DNA from 3 places in the Priestia sp. D3YE.R1 genome. Region 2 is predicted to be linked to each of the others. Evidence: predicted binding sites of a transcription regulator. Region 2 holds the regulator's gene; each other region holds the start of a gene.
The links. The regulator LexA, encoded in region 2, represses DNA repair genes until DNA is damaged. The targets are predictions, from matches to a motif close to CGAACATATGTTCG.

Region 1 (3,289 bases), on a different contig from region 2:
GATAAAAGGATCGTTCTTCCAAGTAACGGAGAAACTTAACTTGAATTTCAAGAGGCATTTTATCAATTTCTTCAATAAATAACGTCCCGTTATGAGCCTGCTCGAGTTTTCCTGCAATGGTCGTTGGATCTTCTGAAAAGACATCTTTTTGATGACCAAAGAGCTCAATTTCCAGAAGTCCGGATGGAATAGTGGCGCAATTTAAAGATAAAAAAGGTTCTTTATGTTTGGATCCCCCATAGTGGATGGCCTGAGCCAGCATTTCTTTTCCAGAACCAGCTTCTCCTGTTAATAGAATAGGCATATCTGTAGATGCCACTTTTTTGGCAATATCAACGGCTTGCTTAATTTCAGGACTGATACCCGCAAAAGAAGAAAATGGATTATCTTTCGGAATGAGAAGAGACACATCAATTTCTTCATTTAATCTTACAATATTGGTAATGTCATGTTCGGTTGCGACTCCACCTATGACTCGGTTATTTCTTATAATAGGAGATGCATTGATGAGCACGTGAGTTTGTTCATTAGGACGATGATACGTTCCGCGCACAGGACGCCCTTCATTTAGAATCGTATGTAGAATGATGGATTCATCTTTGAAATGCTCTCCGATTTTTCTACCAATAATATCATCTCTCTGAATCTTATACGTATGTTCCGCAGCAGTATTCCACAAGATTACATTTCCTTCATTATCGACCGCTGTCACTGCATCATTAATGGTTTCTGCCAATGTATCAAAATAGGAAGCTAATATCTCATTTTGGCTATGCAAATGTGTAATCCACTGTGAAGGTGTTACAAGTCCTATTATGGTTTCTTGGTTTTCTGCTTGAATGAGGACTGGTCTATTCCAGTTTGTGTTGGCTTGTAAATTGGCTAACGTAGAAGTAGAAGATGAAGGCCAATTTGTGTCCGCTATTACTTTTTTAATGGACGATGCCCCGTCATGACCTGTTAAAAGGTATCGTTCATCTTTTTGTATTACATAAAAGGTACTTGCTGTGACTACAACGAAATCATAGTTAGAAAGTTCCGATTTCACTTTAGCTAAAGAAGTTGATTCTTCAACTGTTATAAAGGAGTTATTTATAAGAACTTGATCAACGCTTGCCATACTAAACCCCTCTCAGTACATATTTTTTATACTGTATCATAATTTAGAAATTGGCGCAAAAGCCTATCCTTTTCAAACAATTAAGCAGCTTACTCTCTTTTAATGCTTTCATCCAAAGAGTTGTATTCCTTTCGATAAGGGTAGCATAAGAATTTAGTGGGTAATAAAGTAACAGGGTAAAAAATAAAAACAAACAAACACTATATAAGATTAATACTCATTAGTTTCATTTATGAGTATAAAGTGATAAAATACGAATATCAGTTCGTGTTTTTCGGTTTTTACATATCGTAATAAAAATAGATAAAACAAGAAAATAGAAACGGAGGCCTTCATTTGAAAGATCAGTTTGAATTAGTATCCCCATATCAACCGCAAGGTGATCAGCCAAAGGCAATTGAAAAGATTGTGAAAGGAATTAAAGAAGGTAAGCAGCATCAAGTTTTGTTAGGTGCTACAGGAACGGGAAAAACCTTCACCATGTCTAATGTTATTAAGGAAATAAATAAGCCGACACTAATTATGGCTCATAATAAAACGCTTGCTGGTCAATTGTACAGTGAGTTTAAAGAGTTTTTTCCTAATAATGCAGTCGAATACTTTGTCAGTTACTATGATTACTATCAGCCTGAAGCTTATGTACCTCAAACAGATACATTTATTGAAAAAGATGCAAGCATTAATGACGAGATTGATAAACTTCGTCACTCGGCAACTTCCGCTCTTTTTGAACGAAAAGATGTCATTATTATTGCCAGCGTGTCCTGTATTTATGGATTAGGGTCTCCGGAAGAATACAAAGAAATGGTCGTATCTCTTCGAGTAGGAATGGAAAAAGAACGCAATCAGCTGCTTCGTACGCTAGTGGATGTCCAGTACGAAAGAAACGATATTGACTTCAAGCGCGGAACGTTTCGCGTTCGCGGTGATGTTGTTGAGATTTTTCCTGTGTCTCGAGATGAACATTGTATTCGCGTGGAATTTTTCGGGGATGAAATTGACCGCATCCGAGAAGTCGACGCCTTAACAGGAGAAATTATTGGAGATCGTGAACACGTGGCTATCTTCCCGGCATCTCACTTCGTCACGAGGGAAGAAAAAATGCGTGTGGCCATTCAAAATATTGAAAAAGAACTAGAAGAACAGCTAGAAAAGTTAAAAGAAGCAGGAAAGCTTTTAGAAGCGCAGCGATTGGAGCAGCGCACGCGCTACGACCTAGAAATGATGAGAGAAATGGGGTTTTGTTCGGGAATCGAGAATTACTCTCGTCATTTAACGCTTCGTCCGGCTGGTTCTACACCTTATACACTGCTGGATTTCTTCCCGGAAGATTTCCTCCTTGTGGTGGATGAATCCCACGTTACGATTCCTCAAGTTAGAGGAATGTATAATGGAGACCAAGCGCGTAAACAAGTGTTGGTGGACCATGGTTTCCGCCTGCCGTCTGCATTAGATAACCGTCCGCTTAAATTTGATGAATTTGAACAGCATATTAAACAAATCGTCCATGTTTCAGCAACACCAGGTCCTTACGAACTTGAGAAGGCGCCTGAGGTGATTGAACAAATTATCCGTCCAACGGGATTACTAGATCCAAATATTGAAGTTCGACCAATTGAAGGGCAGATTGATGATTTAATTGGAGAAATTCATGACCGGATTAAGCGAAATGAACGAGTGCTTGTTACGACGTTAACAAAGAAAATGTCTGAGGATTTAACGAACTACTTAAAAGAAATTGGCATTAAAGTTCAATATCTTCACTCTGAAGTGAAGACGCTCGAGCGCATTGAAATCATCCGAGAGCTGCGTCTTGGAAAATATGATGTGCTTATAGGGATTAACTTACTCCGTGAAGGTTTAGATATTCCGGAAGTTTCGTTAGTAACCATATTAGACGCGGATAAAGAAGGATTCTTGCGTTCAGAACGATCGCTTATTCAAACCATTGGACGTGCCGCGCGAAATGCTAATGGACATGTCATTATGTATGCAGATCGCATCACAAACTCCATGGACATTGCAATCAATGAGACAAAGCGTCGTAGAAGTATTCAAGAAGCTTACAATGAAGAGCACGGCATTACGCCGACAACGATTCAAAAAGAAGTTCGAGGTTCAATTCGTGCAACAGTAGTGGCAGAAGATACAGAAACGTATGAAGAAGCA
Region 2 (3,289 bases):
ATACAAACATCCGTTCATCGATAAAATAAGGAAGGCTCCCGACGTGCTGTTCACGTGTGGCTTCTTTTTTGATGTGTTCGTTCAAAAATGGCGCGAGCTGTGAAAAAATATAATCCTGTACTTTGCTATAGCGATGATGTTCATAGGTAATGGTGGATCCATGCTCTTCAGCAAGCTTCGGTTCTAATACGCGAAAATGATTCATGAATTCTAAAATGTCATCATAGGTGTAATGATTATGACTCATCTCAGTGCGAATAGTCATGACGCCAATTTCAAAAGGACATAAAAAAACATCCACAGACAGCACGTTGCTAGACACGGTGGTGGAGGAAGTTTGTAGCGTAACGGTATGGTCTATTTTTTTTGAAAATCGAAGCAACCCTTCTTTTTCGCACGAATCAGGAAATAGAATACATTCAATGTAAGGAAGAAAATATTGATCCAAGCTATCATGAGATACGTAATACTGTTCTCCGTAGTATTCTTTTTCTAAATGTTTGTTTTGAATGGAAAAAAAATCGAACAAATTTGCTTCTAATGCATGAACAAGCTGCTCTTTATTTTTTCGATCAAAGGAAAAAGGAAAAAGAAACATGTTCATTGCTTTGGTAGGCATAATAGTTTGAAATGGTTCTGTTTTCCTTGGTGTATTGGTCATAAACTACATCCTTCTTATGGTCGGTTGTATTTCCTTTTGAGAGCCGAGGAAATGCAGATAGAAAGTAAAAGGTAAAGCAGGCTTTATAAAAACCTCTCTACCTGCCTGCAATGATTCAACGTATCATTTATAATATGCCAATTTTTTTAGAAAACAAACGTAAAAAAACCAACTAACATCATGGTTAGTTGGTTTTACATACAGTGTGTGATTAGTGAATTGTGCGATATACACCAGTGACTTTTCCTAAAATCGTTACGTGGCGAAGAATAATAGGCGCCATCGTTGAATTTTCAGGCTGTAAACGAACGAAATTTTCTTCTTTGAAGAAACGTTTTACCGTTGCTTCGTTGTCCTCGGTCATAGCGACCACAATATCTCCATTATTAGCAGTTTGCTGCTGACGTACGATTACCATATCGCCATCTAGAATACCTGCTTCAATCATACTTTCTCCCATAATTTCAAGCATAAATACATGATCATCTGGAGAAACGAATTTATCTGGAAGAGGAAAATATTCTTCCACGTTTTCAACGGCTGTTATAGGAAGACCCGCTGTTACTTTACCGATAACAGGAACATTAATGACATTGCTTTTAGGGATGTTTACTTCGTCTAGTTGAAGAACTTCGATTGCTCTTGGTTTTGTTGGATCTCTGCGAATTAACCCTTTGCTTTCTAAACGAGCTAAATGCCCGTGTACAGTGGAGCTAGAGGCTAATCCTACCGCTTCCCCAATCTCACGAACAGAAGGCGGATAACCTTTTAATTTTACTTCGTGCTTAATAAAATCTAGTATGTCTTGTTGACGTTTTGATAGCTTCATATTTTTCACCTCGATTTTAGCTATTCTTTAGGTGAATTATACCACGTGATGTGTCAATATACAAACATAAGTTCGAAGAATTCCATTGACAGAAACAAATGTTCTCAATAAAATAAGAACATATATTCTGATAGGGGGATCATAATATGCACCAATTCTTACATTCTATGAAACATTACGCTATTTTTTTTGCAGTTATCGCTGCACTTACATATGTATTGACGCTGGTTTTAGGAGCGGATAAAGTAGATTTAGACAAATATTCAACCGTTACTATTACAAAAGGAGATACGCTTTGGGAATTGTCCAACAAGTATCATAATCACCATCATTTGACCGCCAACGAATTTGTCAAATGGGTTGAAGACGTCAATGATTTAAACTCAGACACTGCCCAGTCTTTATCTCCTGGAGATAAATTATATATTCCTGTTTTAAAAAAAGAGTTACATAATCAAGTGGCAATTGAACAGTAGTGTGTAACGGCCGTTCCTGAATATTGTTAGAAGCCGAAAAGGTCGTGATAAAAGTGGAAGCCATTATTTATTGCCGTGTCAGTACGGATAAAAAAACCCAAGAAACATCTTTACAGCGCCAGCAAGAAGAATTAAAAAAACTTGCTGATCTTCACCATCTAGACGTAAAAAAAGTCGTAATGGAAAAAGCAAGCGGATATGACGTAGACAGAGAAGGTATTTTGGATGTTCTTCATACAATGAAAGAAGAAAAAATATCCGTGCTGCTCATTCAAGACGAAACACGATTAGGCAGAGGAAATGCCCGAATCGCGCTGCTTCATGCTTTTCATAAAGAAAATGCTACGATCTATACGATTAGTCATCAAGGTCAGCTTCAGCTTTCAGAATCTGATTCGATGGTGTTAGATATTATTAGCTTAGTGGAAGAGCATCAGCGGAAATTACATAATGCTAAAATTAAAAGAGGAATGAAAAGAGCCGTAGAAAACGGTTATCGTCCGCAGCAAAATTTAAAAAATCAAGGAGTTAACTCGGGAAGAGAAAAAAAAGAAGCGCCGATTGAAGAAATTGTCCGTCTTCGTCATAACGGCTTAACCTTTGCTGAAATTTCAGTTACGCTAAAAGGTTTTGGTTATAATATTTCAAAAGCGACGGTACATCGTCGCTATCAAGAGTATCAAGAGAGGGCTCAATCTCTTGATAAAACGAAAGAGATTTAGTAAGATGACTACATGTTGCCGGAACGGTTCGGTAATTTTAATTATTGATTATAAGGAGATAGGTTTTATATGCTATCAAAAGATAAACTTGCTCGTATTAATGCTCTTTCAAAAAAAGCAAAGGCTGAAGGTCTGACAGAATCTGAAGCGAAAGAACAGCAAGAGCTACGTCAGGAATATTTAAAAGTTTTCCGACAATCTATGACAAATCACCTTCATACGATTAAAGTTGTGGACGAAGAAGGTAAAGATGTTACGCCTAAGAAGTTAAAAGAGAGTAAAAAGAAGCGTCTTCACTAAGACGTTGTAGTAAAACTAGAGGAGTGTTCCCTCTAGTTTTTTGTATATTTTTAATAAGGCGCACAAAAACTGTAAAAGTGGAAATTTTTTTGGTTCAAGTATTGTACAAATAAGCAAATCATTAGTATGATAACATATGTACATAGTTTTGAAAGGAATGAAGAGTATGACACAACGTATTGAAGATCTTTCGATTGCAACAATTCGTACTTTATCAATCGATGCGATTGAAAAAGCAAATTCAGGTCACCCAGGTATGCCAATGGGAGCTGCTCCAATGGCATATACATTGTGGACAAAA
Region 3 (3,289 bases), on a different contig from region 2:
AATGATATAAATCCAAATAGATCGCTCTAGTTTAGTTGCCAGTTCTTTTTTATTTTGCCCTTCCTCCTTGTACTTTCGAAGTGTTGGTGAAAAAGCACGGGCCAGAAAGAACAAAGAGCAAGAAAGTAAAATCAGTGTCATTATAATCCACGGCGTAGTCCACGTCCATGGGCCACACATAACGAGGAGTATCCCAGTTATAACAAGAACATGGCCCATATGTTTTGCGAGCCTAACAACAGATTGAAATGTGATCAAATAGGCATTCATTTCTTGTTCTCTTGAACTATGTAGTTTTTTAACAATTGGTAAGAGAATAAAGAAAGGCCCAATCGATAAAATGACACTAGAAACATGAATATATACTAATATACGGTACAACAAATCCATTTCTTTTACCTATCAATCGTTAAATAATCTGAACTCATGCACCCATACCCTCATTTGCGGAAGCCAAGGCATCCCAGGATGATAAGACAAAATAGATTGTTTATATTCCTCTATTGTAGCATAGCCTTCCTGGCGAGCATTTTCATCTGTTAATTCACCTAGTGATTGAGAATAAACTCGTTCCACTACAAACTTTTTATCTTTTAAGACCATTATCTCTCCTACATCAGCATATCTTCCATTTCGGCGAGTTGCTGTTTTGCTGCCCTTGATTACTTTATCTACATCATCCGGCATTGTTACAAGTCGATCGATTGTACATGTTTTTGGTGGCAATTCATTTTGTGCTTCATGATTACTCATTAAAAAAACTCCTTTCATTTCTTGTCTCTTATTTAATGTATCACATTTTTAATAATGAATTTCATTTGAATTTATTAGGTTGAAAGTTTCTCTAATAAATTTATTGTAATTTATCTCTTTTCTTATTCGATAGTCTAAGTACATGACATAATGTATACAAGAAGATGAATTATTTTTTGAGCGTATAATAAGGGTTATTTTATAGATTAAAGGTATAAACTTACTTTTTACAAAAAAAAGATATTTCTTTAGCTAGTTTGTAGAAAACTTTCTCCTTTACAACTAGATGCGGTTATTGTATGATTAAACAACAGGAACATTTGTTCGATATTAAGGGTTTAGAGATAAATAAAGGAACAACAGAATAAACCAAGACAGTTAAACACAAAATTTTCTCGCACGGAGCAAAAACATTTGAGCCAACTCTTATTATTTATCGAAATACCTTATCGTTTATTGTAAACGTAATAACAATCGGAGGTTTTAAATTATGAATGATAAACAAGCAGCACTAGATATGGCTCTAAAACAAATTGAAAAACAATTCGGTACGGGATCAATTATTAAAATGGGAGAAGGCACACATGCAAAAGTTGAGGCATCTAGCTCAGGCTCATTAGCTTTAGATATAGCTCTTGGAATTAATGGTTATCCCAAAGGAAGAATCATGGAAGTGTACGGACCCGAAAGCTCGGGTAAAACAACAGTTTCCTTACACGCAATTGCAGAAGTACAAAAAAATGGAGGTCGAGCTGCCTTTATTGATGCTGAACACGCACTTGATCCAGTTTACGCAAGAAAACTAGGTGTAGATATTGATGAGTTACTTTTATCTCAACCAGATACTGGTGAACAGGCACTTGAAATTGCTGAAGCATTAGTTAGAAGTGGTGCTGTAGATATTATTGTTGTTGACTCAGTAGCAGCATTAGTTCCTCAAAAAGAAATTGAGGGCGAAATGGGAGATTCTCATGTAGGTCTACAAGCTCGTTTGATGTCTCAAGCACTTCGTAAACTATCTGGAGCAATTAATAAGTCTAAAACCATTGCTATCTTCATCAACCAAATCCGGGAGAAGGTAGGCGTTATGTTTGGAAATCCTGAAACAACGCCAGGTGGAAGAGCGCTAAAATTCTATTCTTCCGTTCGCCTTGAGGTTCGCCGCGCTGAACAACTTAAACTGGGAAATGACATAGTTGGTAACAAAACAAGAATTAAAGTAGTCAAAAATAAGATGGCACCTCCTTTTCGCATTGCTGAAGTAGATATTATGTATGGAGAAGGTATCTCAAGAGAAGGAGAAATCTTAGATATTGGTTCTGAAGTAGATATTGTTCAAAAGTCTGGATCTTGGTTTTCTTATAATGGGGAACGTTTAGGGCAGGGACGAGAAAACGCTAAGGTTTTCTTAAAAGAAAACCCTGAAATTAGAGAAGAAATTAGAAAAAACATTATTGATTTTAAATATGGTAATACTGACAACGATAATGATATTGATAACGATAGCGAAAACGAAAGCCAATAAAAGCATAAAATGCCTTTCCCGGTAGCTTCAAGTCTATTCGTTTCATTGGAAGCATAAAAAGTTAAAAATTATTCCACTTCCTAGACAATTATTAAGAATTAAAGACCTCTTAATCATATACCTTTTATGGATAGGCCAGTCCTTTAAAATATAATTGTGAATCCTACTAAAAAGCTACCTTGCTTGCTGAGGTAGCTTTTTAAATTTACTTTTTGTATGATGATCGTGGATGTGATGTCTTGGCCTCCAATAAAGAATCTATACGTTTTCTTTATGAAGAATATAATCGTTGGATTTTAGATTATGACCGAGAGGAAATTGACCTTTTATTTACTTGATGGAGTAAGTGATCCTGCCTTAGAAAAGGGTAATGATATTTGGTCTGGTTTGAAGTTGATAGAAAGGCAGGAAGAGGAAGAAGAGTTTTTACATGATGAACTATATCAGTCATATTGGGATTGGGAAAAAGCCGCTAATAAAAATAAATAGATAAATGCAGCGCGTATAAAAGCCCTTTAGAAGGGGGCTTTTTTTATCGCTTTAAAATGTATCGGGGTGGAGGACCGTAAACTTGTTCAGCTTCAAAATAGGCAAGTTTGTTTGGAATACATACAATAAGAGAAGGAAAGCCATAGCCTACTGCATGCTCTAAAGCAGTAAGTAAAGGTAGTTCTTTTCCATCGATATCTTCATTAAAAGAAAGGGCATAGCACTGCTTCCCTGCACCATGTTTTTTTAGTAGATTAGCTAATTCACTAGCACATGAATTAGGCGTCGGAATTTCAATCATATGTTGTTCACATAGATTTCTTTTATAATCGTGGTTAAGGCGATGTAATGCTTTATCCCGTTTTTCAGGAGAAAAAAGTTCAAATATGACTCTTTCTTGAATTCTTTTCGCAAAAAAGGATTTCACAACAATTTCTTCTATATCTTTATTCATTTAATGCCCTCTTTCATACACCCTTATTATACAAATTTTTTATTCGCGACTGAAATCATGCCAACCTT

Region 1: uvrB (excinuclease ABC subunit UvrB) is a predicted target of LexA. The motif match lies at 1,375-1,388, and genes of this name have one in related genera.
Region 3: recA (recombinase RecA) is a predicted target of LexA. The motif match lies at 1,067-1,080, and genes of this name have one in related genera.

What each region holds. Positions count from the first base shown of each region.
Region 1 covers NZ_JBLTHW010000004.1:152,882-156,170, forward strand. Annotated here, with positions in the region: gene ACOZIR_RS22430 (sigma-54 interaction domain-containing protein) at 1-1,120, opposite strand, end outside; gene uvrB (excinuclease ABC subunit UvrB) at 1,457-3,289, shown strand, end outside.
Region 2 covers NZ_JBLTHW010000001.1:798,570-801,858, forward strand. Annotated here, with positions in the region: gene ACOZIR_RS04080 (hypothetical protein) at 1-661, opposite strand, end outside; gene lexA (transcriptional repressor LexA) at 873-1,490, opposite strand; gene yneA (cell division suppressor protein YneA) at 1,637-1,966, shown strand; gene ACOZIR_RS04095 (YneB family resolvase-like protein) at 2,020-2,688, shown strand; gene ACOZIR_RS04100 (DUF896 domain-containing protein) at 2,758-2,988, shown strand; gene tkt (transketolase) at 3,155-3,289, shown strand, end outside.
Region 3 covers NZ_JBLTHW010000002.1:1,179,572-1,182,860, forward strand. Annotated here, with positions in the region: gene ACOZIR_RS18220 (DUF2269 family protein) at 1-384, opposite strand, end outside; gene ACOZIR_RS18225 (ASCH domain-containing protein) at 403-753, opposite strand; gene recA (recombinase RecA) at 1,244-2,278, shown strand; gene ACOZIR_RS18235 (DUF3885 domain-containing protein) at 2,518-2,616, shown strand; gene ACOZIR_RS18240 (hypothetical protein) at 2,582-2,767, shown strand; gene ACOZIR_RS18245 (hypothetical protein) at 2,811-3,221, opposite strand.